Regions from separate parts of the Paenibacillus sp. MY03 genome, predicted to be linked through region 1. Evidence: riboswitches for the same ligand, from Rfam matches in the RefSeq annotation. Region 1 holds a riboswitch; each other region holds the start of a gene.
What was found. Region 1 has a riboswitch for ZMP and ZTP ahead of B1748_RS35435 (bifunctional 5,10-methylenetetrahydrofolate dehydrogenase/5,10-methenyltetrahydrofolate cyclohydrolase). Riboswitches for the same ligand answer to the same signal wherever they lie in the genome.
Positions count from the first base shown of each region.

Region 1 (5,590 bases):
GCTGGCTTGGAATCAGCCGATGTTCACCGACCACGACACTTTTATTATAGGCTTCAGCGTGTCCAAACAGCATATGGCTGTTGCGCCTGAGCGAGCAGGCATGAACTATTTTGCAGATGAAATTGTACAAGCTGGACACGATCATACCAAAGAGCTGGTTCGCTTTAAGTGGAACCGTCCGTTTGACTACGGCTTATTAGAGAAAATGATCGAGTTTAATATCCATGATAAGGCGGACTGCACAACATTTTGGCGCAAATAGTAGAGGAGGAAGAGCATGGAAACCGAACTGACACGCCGACTCGCCATTCAATACCCTATATTGCAAGCGCCAATGGCCGGTGGTCCCTCGACGCCGGAACTGGTTGCTGCAGTATCAAACGCCGGAGGACTTGGGAGCATCGGGGCAGGTTATCTTTCGCCGGAACAAATCAGGCAAACGATTCGGGAAGTCAAACAAAGGACTGATCGACCCTTCGGCGTCAACTTGTTTGTCCCCACGCAGCCGACTACTTCTGCAGACGCCATTGCTCGAATGAACCATCATCTTGATAAATATCGCATAGAGGCAGGTATTGTGACCAATCCGCCAATCCCCAAGTACGCGGAGTCGTTCGAAGAGCAAGCGCAAGCCGTGATGGGAGAAAATGTCTCCGTGTTTAGTTTCACGTTTGGCATACCGTCTCAGGACATCATGGAAGCCATGAAGCTGCATGGGATTAATGTCATCGGCACGGCAACGACGGTCGAAGAAGCGATTAAACTGGAATCCGCCGGAGTAGACGCGATTGTGGCGCAAGGAAGCGAAGCGGGAGGACATCGGGGGACGTTTCTGCCGAGTAAGACCGACGCTCTGATAGGTACTATGGCTTTGGTGCCTCAGATCGCGGATCATGTTTCGGTTCCGATTATCGCATCGGGAGGCATTATGGATGGTCGCGGGCTTGCAGCAAGCCTCGTTTTGGGAGCTTCCGCCGTGCAGATGGGAACCGCTTTTTTGGCAAGCCATGAGAGCGGCGCACATACCGTCTACAAAGGTAGGATTCTTACATCCAGCGAAGATGCCACCGAGGTCACATCCGCCTATTCGGGTAAAGCGGCGCGCGGCATTTTGACGGATTACATAACGGATATGCGTACCTATCAAGGGGAAATCCCCGACTATCCGATTCAGCATGCAATGACGAGAGAAATTCGCCAGGCGGCTTCCAAAGCCAATAATCCAGAGCTTATGTCTCTCTGGGCCGGGCAAGGACTCCGATTAGCCAAAGAACGCGGGGCAGCAGAAATCGTGGAACAGACGATGGAGCATGCGCGCCTCCTTATGCGAAACATGGGGAGACAATAGATGAATCAGCAGCCGGTCCTGGCGACCGGCAATAAAGTAAACAAAATGCTTGAAGTTATTTGAAAGTTCGGACTATAATGGAGCTAGATTAAGGGTGTGTGTGACTGGCGTAACGTGGGGTACCACGAGGGAGCACATATTTTATACGGCCGAACGCCTGGGCAGAGGTAAGGGGATTATCCCCTTGCCTTTTTATGTTTGAACAGAAGCAGAAAGGGCTGATGGCATGAAAGAAGAAAAGTTGATCTTGGACGGTAATCGCGTTGCGGCCGCTATGAAGGAGGGATTAGTCGAACAAATCAAACGTCTCTCCGAGAAAGAAATTGTCCCGTGTCTGGCAACCATTCTGGTTGGCGACGATCCGTCGTCAGCGACTTATGTCCGAATGAAAGGAAATGCATGCGCCAGACTTGGTATACACTCCATCCGTGTTGAACTTCCTTCGACTACCACGACAGAAGAGCTGATTGCGGAAATAAACAAGCTTAACGATGATCCCCGTGTTCATGGCATCTTGTTGCAGCATCCCGTTCCTCATCATATTGACGAAAGGGCTGCATTCGAGGCAATCCGAATAGAAAAGGATGTAGATGGCGTAACCACGATAGGATTCGCTCAGAACGCCTTTGGTTTCGCCGATTTTCCTTCGTGTACGCCAGCCGCGATCATCGCCATTTTGGATTACTACAATATTCCGATTGAAGGAAAACATGCCGTAGTAATTGGAAGAAGTCCGATCCTTGGGAAACCGGTATCCGTTATGCTTCTGAACAGAAATGCGACGGTAACCGTTTGCCACTCGAAAACGGCCAAGCTCCCGGAACTAGTTCGATTAGGCGACATTGTCGTAGCCGCCGTTGGCAAGCCGAATTTCGTCCAAGGCGATTGGATCAAACCAGGAGCCGTAGTCGTCGATGCGGGCTACAACAAAGGGAATATCGGAGATGTCGATTATGAAGCTTGTCTGGAGAACGCCTCCGCGATAACGCCCGTTCCGGCTGGCGTTGGACCCGTCACTATTGCTGCATTGCTCAAACATACGGTCGAAGCGGCTGAACGTTTGTTAGCGAAGTCGATGCTCTAGTGCCTGTCTCTCAGCAGAATCCCGGGAACAGCGCGGATGTAAATAAGTTCCCCTACAAGCTCTACAATGGTTTGAGTGACGATTACGGCCGACACCAACCCGTTTAATGGTTCGGGCAATGCAAGCGCAAAAGGCAGGACGACCAGGGAGTTGCGTGTCCCGCTACTAAAGATCAGCGCTCTCCCTGCTCCGACATCCAGCCGGAAGACGCGCGCAACGAAGCGGGCGACTAGCGGGACAATGATCATATAAGCAACGTAGACGGGAATGGCTTGACTGATATAATTGATGGATTCGTATAGTTTGCTGATTTGCGAAGCTACGACGACGAATAACGTCAGCGCCATAAAAGGAACCGGCAGCCATGCTGCGGCGTCAAGAAATACGATGCCGCGCGGCTGCCTTTTCGCCCATAGCTGCGTTAGAAGAGCAAGGAGCAGAGGGACCGCGATGAGACCCAAAAAAGCCTCCAGAAAGGGCTGCGCCCTCACAACGTCAGCTGTTTGATTCCCCATGAATATCCAGAGGTAAAAGGGCAGCAATATCATTTGAGAAACAAAAAGCAAAGGCGTTGCAACCAGAATAAGTTTCTCGTCCCCGCGGCCAAGATGTGTAAAAACGATGACGTAATCTATGCAGGGTGTAAGCAAAACTAGAAATACGCCTAATAAAAGGGCCGGGTCGGCCGGAAGAAACCGAGTTAACCCCCAAACAATGAGGGGCACAGCTATGTAATTCATGATGAAAAGAGCGTAAATAAACTGTCGATTCGTTAAGGATTCTTTTAGACGAAGGAACGGTATTTGCGTAAACATACCAAACATTAAGATGGCAAGCACGATCGAAATGGAACGATCCAAATGACCGCTTGCATGCGGCCATATCAAACCTGTTCCTGCTGCAATCAAGAGTATAATCGCATAAAGCCATACTTGATTTTTCTCCAGTTGTTCCCTTGCACTCATTGTCTCTGTTCCTTCCCCTCCATGCATCGTTTTGTAAGTATAGCTTTGAACGGGTTGCGGTGTAAATAACGGTGATCATAAACAGATCAAGCTCGCCGCGGGAGTATCGCAGCTGGGCAGCATTTTCTAGTCTGCTGGTCCGCACGGCCAGGTAAACAATTGTCGATAAAAGTAAAGAGAAGGTTATAGAGCTGCGCCACTTAAGTTCCTTATACTGTCTGCAAGGCGATGCAACGGCAACAGGCATGCCTGCAGAAGGGGGAGCGATATGGGAAGTTTTGCTTATAAATTGCGGTTTGTGTTGAAGCCAGGGCATCTGGAGGAACAGAGGCTGCAGGATTTGCTGGCATTTTGCCGGGAGGCGCAGATCGATGAGGTGATGTTTTTCATTGATCCGATGAACCTGCGTCATGTGACGGAAGCGGAGGCGGCAGCGTGGCTGGATGCTATCGCGCGGGCGAAGCCCGCGGTCGAGGCGCTAGGGGTGGCGGTATCGATCAATCCCTTGAACACGATGATCCATGACTCGGCAGGCAACCAATTGCTGCCTGATCAGCCATTTCGGCGGATGGTGGATGTGAGGGGTACGGAATCACAGGTAGCGGTCTGCCCGCTCTGTCCAGAATGGCGGGCTTATATCGTTGCCCGATACAGGCAGTATGCCGCATTGCGGCCGCGCACCTTATGGCTGGAGGATGATTTTCGCTTCCATAATCACGCGCCGCTGGAGTGGGGCGGCTGCTTCTGCGAGGCGCATATGCAGCTCTATGCCCAGAGGGCGGGGGTGGACAGCTTGGAGCGCGAGTCGTTCCTGGCAGGGGTGCTGGCGCCTGGCGATCCCCACCCGTACCGCCAGGTATGGTTGGATTGCTGCCGCAGCACGATAGTGGAGCTTGCCGCGCTCTTGGAACAGGTAATTCATGACGTGGCGCCGCAGGCGAAGGTGGGCCTGATGTCGAGCGACCCGGCTGTCCATGCGGCGGAGGCGCGCGATTGGCACGGGCTGATGGCAGCGCTTAGCGGACCGGGAGGCGAGCCGGCAGTAATTGTACGCCCGCATCTGCCCGCATATATGGAAACCAGCGGCATGCATTACGCCTGGCACTTCCATGCCGTATCGATGCTGACGGCAGCACTGTTGCCGGAAGGGACTGAACTGTACCCGGAGCTGGAAAATGTGCCTTATACGCGATTTGCCAAGTCGGATCGCTTCCAGCAGTACCAGCTCGAGACGGCGCTGCTGCTCGGCAGCAGCGGCATCACGCTCAATATTGTGGATATGGCGGGCAATGGCATATATAAGACTGAGCAGGCCGAGCGGTGGCTGAAGCCGCTGAAGCCTTATTTGCAGGCAGTGGCGGGGATGCCGCTGCAACAACACAATATGCAGGGCGTACAGGTGCTTGTGAACGAGTTATCCGCGTATACGCTGCATACGGGCGGCGACGCGTCGATGGCCGGTCTGTATCCGCAGGAAACGTTCTGGAGCAGCCTGCTTTCGGCTTATGGCATCGCGAATCGTTTTGTTACCCAGCTGCCGGGCAATACTGAACCGGTCGCGATTGCAGGCCAAGTCTTGCGCAATATCTCGAACGAGCAGATTGCCAGCCTGTTTGCGAACAACTGCGTGCTGCTGGATGGATTGGCAGTAGAGGTGCTGGTGGAGCGGGGTCTTGGCCGGCTGTGCGGCGCCAAGCGTGTGCGCTGGCATGAGCTGCAGTCCTATGAGCAGATTGGCAACAACGGGCATTGCGCCGGCATGGACCACGGTATTCTGCGCCCTTACTTGAGCATGGCGCCTTGCTTGGAAGTCGAGTATGAGGCTGATGCGGCCACGGTGCTGACGACGGTGTGCAGGCCGGACGGAGAGGCCTTGTTCCCGGGGATGGTGATTGCGAACGAGGGCGTGCTGATCCTTCCTTATCGGCAGGAGAACCCCTATGGCCTGTTGAATCCGCAACGCAGGGCAATCATTCAGCAGTTTTTGGCCTGGCGCTCCGCAATCTCGCCGCTGATGGCAGTTAGCCAGGCACCGCATGTAGCCGTATATGGCTATCGCACGCAGGATGAACAGATTGTCGCCATTGCCAATCATTCGCTGGATGATGTGTATGAGCTCGAATTGTCGGGCTTGCCGGCAGCCGGCAACTGGAAAATGCATCATTGTGCTTGCCCGGAAGGCCAAGCGCTTGA
Region 1 is NZ_MXQD01000087.1:17,517-23,106, reverse strand. It holds gene B1748_RS35445 (iron chaperone) at 1-262, shown strand, start outside; gene B1748_RS35440 (NAD(P)H-dependent flavin oxidoreductase) at 278-1,348, shown strand; ZMP/ZTP riboswitch at 1,439-1,518, shown strand; gene B1748_RS35435 (bifunctional 5,10-methylenetetrahydrofolate dehydrogenase/5,10-methenyltetrahydrofolate cyclohydrolase) at 1,575-2,432, shown strand; gene B1748_RS35430 (arsenic resistance protein) at 2,429-3,397, opposite strand; gene B1748_RS35425 (hypothetical protein) at 3,666-5,590, shown strand, end outside.

Region 2 (5,590 bases), on a different contig from region 1:
TTTCGTCAGGTCGGTAGGCACGGAACCCGCTTGAGCGCCGATCCAGTCGATTTTATTTGTTTCGAACAATTGGTATACGGTGTTCTCGTCCTCGACAAGAGAGATGGTTACTTTGTCGAAGTTGATCGCATCTTTGTTGTAGTAATCGGGATTCTTCTCAAGAACCAGCTTGTCCGCATGCGCCCATTGCTTCAGAAGGAACGGTCCATTGGATACGATCGTTGCAGCTTCCGCAGCCCAGTCGGCAGCAGCATCGACAGTTGCTGGATGTACGGGCAGGTATGTGTAGTGAGCAAGCAAGCTCGGGAAGTAAGGTGCAGGAGTATAGAGCTTCACTTCCAACGTGTATTCGTCCAGCGCTTTAACGCCTACGTCGTCAGCGGTAGCTTCGCCGGCGTTGTATTTCTCGCCGTTCTCAAGGTAGAACAACATATATGCATATTCGGATGCCGTCTCAGGGTTCAAGCTGCGTTTCCAAGCATATTCGAAGTCGTTTGCTGTTACAGGGTCGCCGTTGCTCCATTTCACGTCGTCACGGAGTTTAATCGTGTACGTCTTGCCATCTTCTGAAGCAGTCAGTTCTTTAGCGATTGCATTTTCAGGCTCGCCCTTTGTGTTCAGACGAGTAAGACCCTCATACAAACCTGCTGCCACAATGCTGGACTGGGCGTCCGTCATCAGAGCAGGATCCAAGCTTGGCGGTTCGCTTGCAAGAGTGAAGCGGAATTCTTGCGGAGCAGCTGGCGTTTCCGATCCGGCGTTGTTGCCGTCCTTGTTGCCCGGATTAGCCGCTTTGTTGTTGTTGCTTGTACAAGCAGTCAAAAGCATGCTGAATGCGACGATCAAAACTAGCATGAACTGTGCCGGCTTTTTGAAACTCCCTTTCACATACATCAACTCCTAATTTTATATATAATTTTTTACAGCCGTGTTAATGTGACTTGAAAACTTAATTTCATTGAAAATGTCATCATTTCTCACATGAATTATTATTTATTCGACGTTAAACAATATACAACCAAAAATTAATAATTGTCAACCGACAACTTCTTCGAAAAACTTTCCAGCCGCTTTTTTACTATGTCCCTAGATCGGAAACATTATGAGCCGCCTGACAAATCGCCATGTTGCCATCCCTTTAACGCGTTGATGCGAATTTGCACTAATACGTATATGCATTAGAGCATCTAGGCGACAATGCGCCTATGTATTGATATTTTAACGCGTCTATACGCTTGTACAATGTTGCATCCATTTCCACTTTTGCGGAGGATGATTATTTATTGGTTTCGGTTTTTAACTTCATTACGATTCTTGTTTTCGTATTTTTCTTCATTCCAAGGCGTTTTAGAACAACATACACCCTAGCTTTTACCGAAACCAAGATTACATTTTAGTTATATTTTTACATATAGAATTAATGAAATCAGTTTAACTAAACTCAGTTCAGCTATTCGACCATTTGGAACAGTTTTACTTTATATTTAGCCCTCTAAGAGCTTCTAGAGTAAACGGCTGTCTCCTCATCGGACAGGAGCGTTCTATTTTCGATTAGACGATGTCTCTAGAATCTAATAGACACACACAACCTATTTGAACCATCGGAGCATCTTTTTGCTTTTTATCTACCATATAACGGCGATACCGGAGGCCGTCGATTCGAAATGGTTGCATCATTTCCTAAAACGACAAAAAAGCACCGTTGTAGCATTTTGCCACAACGGTGCTTTTTTCATGCAAAGTTTTTAATTAGGGCGTGTCTGAATACTCCGAGGGGAGCAGATTTTGCCGAATTTTCGTTTCATGCAAGGAACTTTTGTGAAGGCGTACCAGGGGTACGTCAAGCAAAAGTGACGAAGCAGGGGGCGGAAAGGCGGTGAAAGATGCCCCTGAGCGGGTTTTCAGACACGACCTAGTAGTTGATGCTTGGGTAGAGCGGGAATTGGGCCGTCAAATCGCGCACCATACCGCGAGCCTTATCCAATGTCGCGCTGTCTTCCGGATTTTTGAGCACCAGCGCGATAACTTCCGCGATGACCTTCATCGCATCTTCGTTCATGCCGCGAGCCGTAGCCGCAGGCGTACCCACACGGATGCCGCTCGTGACGAACGGGCTCGTCGGGTCGAATGGAATCGCGTTTTTGTTCACGGTGATGCCTACTTCGTCGAGTACATGCTCGGCAGCTTTGCCCGTAATGTTTAGGCTGCGCGTATCGATCAGCATCAGGTGGTTGTCCGTGCCGCCAGATACGATGTTGATGCCCTTGGACAGAAGCTCCTCGGAGAGCACCTTCGCATTGTTCACGACGTTCTGGGCGTATTCCTTGAAGGATGGCTGCAAAGCCTCTCCCAGCGCAACTGCTTTCGCTGCGATGATATGCATCAGAGGGCCGCCTTGGGAGCCTGGGAATACGGCCTTGTCGATGGCTGCCGCCCAGGACTTGCGACACATGATCATGCCGCCGCGAGGTCCGCGAAGCGTCTTATGCGTTGTTGTCGTAACGAAATGGGCATGCGGCACCGGGCTTGGGTGAAGACCGGCTGCAACCAGACCAGCGATATGCGCCATGTCGACCATGAAGAGCGCGCCGACTTCGTTCGCGATTTGGCCCAGTTTTTCGAAGTCGATGATGCGCGGGTAAGCGCTCGCGCCCGCCACGAGCATGCGAGGGCGGTGTTTGAACGCCAGCTTGCGAACTTCTTCGTAATCGATGGTGAAGGAATCCTCTTGTACGCCGTAAGCCACGAAGTTATACAGCAAGCCGGATGCGTTAACCGGGCTGCCGTGCGTCAAGTGACCGCCATGAGCCAGGTTCATACCGAGTACGGTGTCGCCAGGTTTAAGAGCAGCCAGGTACACAGCCATGTTCGCTTGTGCGCCGGAATGCGGCTGTACGTTTACGTGCTCTGCGCCGAACAGCTCCTTGGCGCGATCGCGGGCCAGATCCTCGACGATATCGACATGCTCGCAGCCGCCATAGTAACGTTTGCCCGGGTAGCCTTCTGCATACTTGTTCGTCAATACGGAGCCCATAGCTTCAAGGACAGCTTCGCTTACGATGTTTTCGGACGCGATCAGCTCGATGTTGTCTCGTTGGCGTTGCAGCTCAAGGCCAAGTGCCTTCAATACCTCTGGATCTTGTTTACGTAGATGTTCCATAATGATGATTCCTCCTGAAATAGAATATAGTGTGGTTCATTACTCGCAATGATCCGCCGATTGTTCGGCTGTTAAGACGTTCTGCGGCTCATATACGGCGCGAGCGCCGCCTATAAGCTTCGGTCTGGTTATGGCCATCGTCACATGTCCTTCTCCGATGGAACGGATAGAAGGACGTACGGGTACGGCCACCCTCTTTAAATGCATCCCAATGAACGTATCCCCGATGTCTATACCCGCATGAGCCTGAATCGACTCCACGAGACAGGGATTCGAAAGCTTGCCGTAAGCATAAGCCGCCATCGACCCTCCAGCTTTGGGAATAGGTACGGCATGCACAAGCTCAAGACCGTATCGCCGAGCCGCTTCTTCTTCCAGAACAAGCGCCCGGTTTAGATGCTCGCAGCATTGATAGGCGGGAATGAACGCAATATCTTTGCGCGCTGCCTCCACGCCCGCATATATGGCGGCAGCGGCCTCAAGCGCGCCTGCCGTGCCGATTCGCTCGCCGATTACTTCGCTGGTACTGGCGCCAATTACGAGCAGTTCGTGGGCGCGCAGGCGGCCGGCTTCGGCCAGCTCCCGGACGATGCGCTCGACATCGGCGGACCAGAGAGATGGATCGGGGATTCGCTTCTCCGTCGTCATCGTTCAACGCCTCCTACTAAGGAATCGCCCGCGCTATTAAGTGGTTGTTCAAAAAGTCCGATTCCCATTACGAAGTATACCGAGAAGCTTACTCGACATCGAATATTAAACGCAACCGAACCTTCCGGTGCTCACGTAGCTCTGCTACGCTCCACTCCTCAGTTTCTAGTTGCCTTCAATCTTCTCGGTACTGATAACCGAACTTTTTGAACTCACTATTAAGGGCGCGAGTTGAACTTTTTCTCGATCTCCATCACTTTGTTGACGCGGCCTACATGACGCTCGCCGTTGGAGAACGGAGTCGACAGCCACACCTTGACGATCTCTTCGGCTACGCCCGGTCCGATAATACGTTCGCCCATGGCAAGCACGTTTGTGTCGTTATGCTCGCGCGTCGCTTGCGCGGAGAACAAATCATGCACAAGCGCGCAGCGAATACCCGGAACCTTGTTCGCGGCAATCGACATGCCAATGCCCGTGCCGCAGATTAAAATGCCGCGCTCGGCTTTGCCCGAGACAACCGATTCGCAGACTGGCATAGCATAATCCGGATAATCCACGGACTGGCTGCAGTCGCAGCCGACATCCTCAATCTCGTGTCCAAGCGACTCCAATAACGGAACGATTACATCCTTCAAGCGGTAGCCCGCATGGTCGGCTCCAATCGCAATCTTCAATGCCAACACCTCTTCTCCAGAATTTCCTTGCCCGGTTCCTTGCACTAGGCAAATCCCCTCATGCTGTTAGTATACCTCTACGGCGGGAAAAGCTCTATCGGAGTTGTCCTGCTTTATGTTAAGAATTCGACAACAGCCGACCGCGGACGACAACCGTACAGGCAAGGCAAAGCGGCTAAGCGACAGCTTATGCATCCTCGCATCTTGAAAAAACGAAAAAAAGAGCAGACATGCTTTGCAGCATGACGCTCTTTGCCCAGGCGACCGGCCGTATATTCCGATGCTCCACCGTGGTTACCCACTTCCGTCGCCAGTTACATCGGAAACCGTGTTTGTATATTCATCATATCTCATGGCGTGATATAAAGCAATCCGGAATTCGGAGGAAGAACGCCCGTTTTCACTTGATCAGACTCCGACCCGACAGCTTGTCGAGCAGCTTGCGGACCGCATCCTCGATCTCTCCGGAGCAGCTCTCGTAGGTGGATAACGCGCCTCCAAAGGGATCGGCGATATCGAAGCTGGGAATGCTTCGCTCCAGCTCCAGCATCCGCCTGCGCTCCTCGCTCGTTAACTGCTGTCCAATCGCGCCCTTCATCTGCATGTCGGAATACAGGCTTTCGAGCTCCTCGATATTTTTCAGCACGGCGGCATCCGCCCCCGCGAACTCCTTGAGCGTATACGTCTTGTCCACCGCATCCGGATGGACATGAAGCAAGCTTCGCTTATGACCCGTGGTCATCGTCAAAATGAGATCCGCCCAAGCAACGGCCTCAGCCGTCAAAGCACGGGAGGAACCGTTATGCGCGATATCCCGTCTGCGGAGCGCCTCGAGTGCATGAGAGGAGATCGGAAGACCGTCGACGGTGGACACGCCGGCGGATCGGACGGCTACTGTTATGCCTCTCCTGGCCGCTTGCTCTCTCAGCAGCGCCTCGGCCATCGGAGAGCGGCATGTGTTGCCGGTACAGACGAACAATATTCGTTTCATCCCTGTGTTCCCCTTTCTCATTCGATTGGTATGGGCTCAGGGCCCTTCTGCGTTAAAAGACAAATAATGCGCCGAATACGAGCAAGATCGCGCCTCCTAATGCCTCGCCGTATT
Region 2 is NZ_MXQD01000030.1:5,628-11,217, forward strand. It holds gene B1748_RS21030 (peptide ABC transporter substrate-binding protein) at 1-888, opposite strand, end outside; gene B1748_RS21035 (serine hydroxymethyltransferase) at 1,913-3,160, opposite strand; gene B1748_RS21040 (TIGR01440 family protein) at 3,200-3,808, opposite strand; gene rpiB (ribose 5-phosphate isomerase B) at 4,027-4,485, opposite strand; ZMP/ZTP riboswitch at 4,733-4,813, opposite strand; gene B1748_RS21050 (low molecular weight protein arginine phosphatase) at 4,886-5,476, opposite strand; gene B1748_RS21055 (manganese efflux pump MntP) at 5,529-5,590, opposite strand, start outside.
Region 2: linked by a shared signal. The riboswitch ahead of rpiB (ribose 5-phosphate isomerase B) and the one ahead of B1748_RS35435 (bifunctional 5,10-methylenetetrahydrofolate dehydrogenase/5,10-methenyltetrahydrofolate cyclohydrolase) in region 1 are both predicted to bind ZMP and ZTP.

Region 3 (5,590 bases), on a different contig from region 1:
TCCTCCCCCGAACAGCCCCCTCCTTCTGATCCGCGGTACCGCTCGACTCCAGACTTACCCTAGTCACTAATCCAGCACCGAACCTGCTTCCGCTTGCGGGAATTGCAACTCGTACAGTTGGCTATATCGTCCTTGCCTGCGAAGCAACTCTTCATGCGATCCGCTTTCGAGAATGCGGCCTTGCTCCAGCACGTAAATACGGTCGGCCTGCTGGATGGTCGACAGTCGATGGGCGATGACGAGGCAAGTGCGGCCCTTCAGCAGAACGGCGAGCGCATCCTGAATATGCTGCTCCGATTCCGAATCGAGCGATGCCGTCGCTTCGTCGAGGATAATAATGCGCGGATTTTTCAGAATGGCTCTCGCGATGGAGATACGCTGCTTCTGTCCCCCCGACAGCTTGACACCGCGCTCTCCTATTCCCGTATCGTAGCCGTCCGGGAACGCGCTGATAAATGTATCCGCATTCGCGGCTCTCGCAGCCGCGATAACCTCCTCATCCGAGGCGTTCGCATTGCCGTACCGGATATTTTCGCCGATTGTGCCGTTGAACAAGACGATGTCCTGAGACACGATGCCAATCTGTTCTCTTATCGAATCCAGCTTTACATCCTTTAAGGAGTGGCCGTCTATAGTGATGTCGCCCGACTTCGGATCGTAGAAACGCGGAATCAGATGCGCGATCGTCGTTTTGCCGGAGCCCGACGAACCGACCAACGCCGTAATGCGTCCCGCTTCCAGCTCCAGATTGAAGCCGCTCAGCACCTTCGCATCTCCCGAATAAACAAAATCCACATCGCGGAATACGATATGCCCGCGTACCGGCGGAAGCACAACCGCATCCGCCTTCTCCACGATATCCGCCTTCGTGTTCATCACTTCCATGATGCGCTCGTAGGCGGCTGCGGATTGTTGAACCGAATTAATAATGCGGCTGAAGTGGCGAATCGGATTCTGCAGCAGACGCAAATACGCGATAAACGCCACGATCGTGCCGACGGACATATCGCCCCGCATCGCCAGCCAAGCTCCGAACACGAGAACGATAGCCAGACCGACGAAGTTAAGAAAGTCGATGATCGGCTCGTAAGCGGCCCTCAATCGGACAACCTGGATGTTGGCGTCCATATTGATGCGCGTCCTTTCGGAGAACCGTTCGGACTCGTATTCCTCCTTCGTAAAAGACTTGATCAGCCGAATGCCGGTCAACGAATTCTGAAGATGATCGCTAACGTCCGCCACCGACTCCTGCACCTTGCGGAATGATGAACGCATTCGCCTGCCGAACAGGCGCGTCGTCATAATCATAAGCGGGAACGTCGCGAGCAGCAGCAGCGTCAGCCGCCAATCGATCCACAGCATATAAACGGCAATCGCCGTAAAAGTGAAAAAATCGGTAAATAGCTGCATCATGCTCGAGGAGATAAGCTGCTGCAGGATGCCAACGTCGTTCGTGACCCTCGACATCAGATCCCCGGTTCGATTACGGTCGAAAAAAGCGATGTCCAGGTTCTGCATATGGCGATAAAGATCGTTGCGGAATTTGTAAAGCACCGTCTGCCCTATGGTCGCCATCAGAGACGTGCTTAGGTACCGCAGCAAACCAAGCGCCAGAGCGGAGCCCCACACGCCTGCTCCGATGTAGATCAGCTTGTCGTACTGCTTGCCTGGGATAACCTGATCGATCGTATACCTAGTAAGCTGCGGAACGATAAATTCCAGCAGCGACACGCCGATGACGCATACGACGGCCAAAGCAATCGCGCGCCACTCCTGACGCGCATGCGAATAGATTCGGGCGAACATGCCATAGATGCTGGCGGGCTTCGCCTTCTCGCCGGTGCCGAACCTGCCCATGCCCATTCCTCTGCCGGGACGGTAGGCGCCTGTCGGATTTGCATTGCCGCTCATTCCGCTCCCTCCCCGGGATCTCTTCCCGCCACATTGCTAACAGATTCAACAACGGCTCCCACGATCCCGGAATCCTTCTCCCCCGTAATCCCCCGCAGTTCGCTCCTCAATGCCGCGAGAGTCTCTCGAAGCCGCGTTGCAAGAGCTGCGTCAGCGAGCGCCGCCCGCTCCGCCGCCTTGAGCAAATGAATCAGCTCCTTGCCGGCAGGCGTCAGCCTGCGATTGCGTCGCACGCCGCCCGGCTCTTGCGATTCGCCCTCCTCGTCCTGCCCCTCTCGCACTCGCTCCCTCGTCTCCCATTCTCCCGATGCGCCGGCTTCGGACGTTTCGGCACGGCCCAGCTCCTCTTGCAAGTAGCTTCTGCCTTCTTCCGTTATTTGAAAAACCCGTTTGCCATCCTGCTTGTACGGCTCTACCAAGCCTTGATCCCGCAGCATCTGCAGCGTCGGATAGATGGAACCCGCGCTGGGCTTATACGTGCCGCCGGACTGTTCTTCAAGCGCCTTCATCATTTGATAGCCGTGCATATTCTCGTGCGAAAGCAGCTCCAACAGCGCATATTTCACGCCGCCTCTGGTGAAGTAGCGCCTGCCGGAACCGCTCGTGTCGCGTTCGTTGCCCCGATGGAGAAACAATTGTTCCTCCGGTAGCCATTGCTCGCTCATATCGCGAACACCTCCAATGCGATATATCGTTATTATTTTAAATTCTATACGATATATCGCATTATGGCAATTGTATGGATAAACAAAATGATTAGACCGAATGTATTGCATTCGCGCGGTCGGTAACCTATCTTCTTATGCTTTTCTCGACCGACGGCCATATTCAAGTTCGAATATTCCGAAAATTGATGTTGATTCAACCAATCACTAGATTTATAATAATCATTAAATAAATGGGATGCGTAACTGGCGAGAACGTAGATCACTACGGGGGAGCGCATTCGTCAAACTAGCCGTTCGCCTGGGCAAAGCATTTGGTTGATTTTAACCAAATGCTTTTCTATTTTTCGAGGAGAGTGTCGGATGAGAAAGGCGAAAAAAGTAGCAGTGCTGCTGTATGAACAAGTGGATGCTTTGGACGTGACAGGTCCGTTCGAAGCGTTCGCAGTGGCGAGCAACTGGGGGCAGCACTTTCAGGTTTATACGGTCGCCCTGGAATCGAACGCGCCGATTCGGACAATCAGCGGTTTGACAATTCAACCAGACTTCGATTCCTCAGAATGTCCGGTGCCGGACATTCTGATCGTTCCGGGAGGCTGGGGGGCACGCAAAGAGATGCACAATGAAAAGTTGACCGACTGGATCAACGAAACTTCACGACGGGCTGCATTTACGCTTTCTGTCTGCACGGGGGCTCTGCTGCTCGCCAAGGCCGGACTTCTCGATGAATTGCGCGCGACCACCAATCAGCGAGCCATGGATTTGCTAAAGGAGTACGCACCGGCGAGCGCAACGCTGGTGGAGAACGTCCGATACGTGGACAATGGCCGCATCATTACATCTGCAGGCGTTACGGCCGGCATAGATGCGGCTTTGCATCTTGTCGCGAAGCTTCACGGGGAAGAGTTGGCGATCGATACTGCGTCAAGGCTGGAGCATAACTGGAGACGTGAGCCTTCCGAAGAACTCGCTATCCGAAGGGCAACGGCTGAAGACGTCGACTGTATCCGCTCCTTGCTTATTGATGCAGCGCAATGGATTCATTCGGCGCATGGCTTCTGGCAATGGCGGGTTGAAAGCTTCGAACGCGAGATTGTCGAAGCATTTGTCCGGGATCATGAAGTGTTCGTCGCGGCATTTGGGAATGAGCCGGTGGGTTGCTTCTCTGTCCATTGGGGGCGCGAGGAAATATGGGGAGAGCAATTTCATGATGACGCGGGGTACGTTCATCGGTTATGCGTCTCACGCAAACGAAAAGGAGAAGGAATCGGCCGTGAGCTCATTCGATACGCGGAAAGTTATATTGGGGACAGGGGAAAAAGCTGGCTGCGCCTCGACTGCATGGCTGACAACCCTAGCCTTAATGCCTTCTACCTCAGTCTCGGATTTGTCTTGCAGGGGCGCTTCGACGAGAGCCTCTGGAGCGCCAATTTGTACGAGAGGGAGATTCTAGGAAAAGCAACCCGCCACTAAGCCACATGCATCCTTCGTCATGGACCCACGATCTGAGCAGCCTGCAAAATCGAAGGGGCTGCTTGTTGAAATAGCTCACTTGATGGATGAAACGTCAAAAATGAAGAAATGGCGGTGCAGTTCATTATCCCTTCACCGCCATTTTTGGCTTTTGGTCTATTGCCGCCTTCTTAAGCAAATTGTGAGCGAGCGAAAAGCCGAAACGTCGTTATTGTTGCTGTTACGAGCTCCATAGTCGTTATTAACGCCTATGGGATGTTTTTGTTGCAGTGAATCGGTCAAGGATTGGTATCCCGCGACCATTTCCGTGTCTATGTGCATTACTGTCTCGCTATTATTTTTATCCTTTGGGACAGCCCCCAATTTCCGTTTCTTCCCCTTCTACCTGGATTGAACGCTCTCCTTCGCGGCAGCGTCATGCTCCCCCTGGGAATGACGGTACAGCTCCTCGTAATAGCCGGCCGCGTCCAGAAGCTCTTGATGCGTTCCCTGCTCTACGATCTCGCCCTTGCTCATGACCAGAATGCGGTCCGCTCCCATAATTGTCGACAGTCTGTGGGCGATGACCAGCGTCGTGCGGCCGACGGCAACCAGATTCAGCGCATTCTGAATCAGCTGCTCGGTATGGGAATCGAGATTGGCGGTCGCTTCGTCGAGAATCAAAATTTTCGGCTTGAACACGATGATCCGCGCGAAGGAGATCAACTGCCTCTCCCCGGCGGACAACCCGCTGCCGCGTTCGGACAGGCGCGTATCGTAGCCATCCTTCATCCGCCCGATAATCTCGCCCGCACCGATAAATTCGCAAGCCTCGATGACCTCTTCGCGGGATATGCCGGGATCGAACAAACGCACATTGTCGAGCACGGTGCCCGAATACAGGTAGGGCTCCTGCTGCACAAGCCCGACGATCCGATGAAGATCCCGCTGCGGTATCTCCCTCACGTCGTGGCCGTCAATGAGGACGCTCCCCGCGCTCACGTCATAGAATCGGCATAACAAACTGATCAGCGAGCTTTTGCCCGCGCCGGTCGTGCCGACAATGCCGACCAGCTCGCCCGCATTTACATGAAGATCGAGGCCCTTGATAACGGGCGCTCCGTCGCCATAGGCGAATGTGACCCCGTTAAAATCGATTTTCCCTTTTATCTCTTCCCTCTTAAAGGGAACGGTCTCCGCCTTGTCGTCCACTTCCGGCTTAATGGCGAAGATGCTCCAGACCCGATTGATCGCCACCGTGGCGGACTGCAGCGTATTCCATTGCTGCGTAATCGTATTGATCGGCTGGAAGAACATGCGAATGTACGTGATGAAAGCATACAACACGCCGAACTCCAGCTCCTGACCGAGCACGGCCCGGCCTCCGAGCCAGACGACGAAGGCGATCGCGATGTTGTTCAAGATCTCGAACGTGCGGTTGAATACGACATTGGTCCGGATTTCCCTTACGTTCGCGCGGAAATAGGAATCGTTCCGCTCCCGGAACTGCCGCTTCTGCTCCTCCTGCTGATGAAAGACCTGGATCAGGTTCATCCCGGACA
Region 3 is NZ_MXQD01000001.1:463,163-468,752, reverse strand. It holds gene B1748_RS01510 (ABC transporter ATP-binding protein) at 67-1,911, opposite strand; gene B1748_RS01505 (PadR family transcriptional regulator) at 1,908-2,576, opposite strand; ZMP/ZTP riboswitch at 2,809-2,890, shown strand; gene B1748_RS01500 (GNAT family N-acetyltransferase) at 2,940-4,049, shown strand; gene B1748_RS01495 (ABC transporter ATP-binding protein) at 4,431-5,590, opposite strand, start outside.
Region 3: linked by a shared signal. The riboswitch ahead of B1748_RS01500 (GNAT family N-acetyltransferase) and the one ahead of B1748_RS35435 (bifunctional 5,10-methylenetetrahydrofolate dehydrogenase/5,10-methenyltetrahydrofolate cyclohydrolase) in region 1 are both predicted to bind ZMP and ZTP.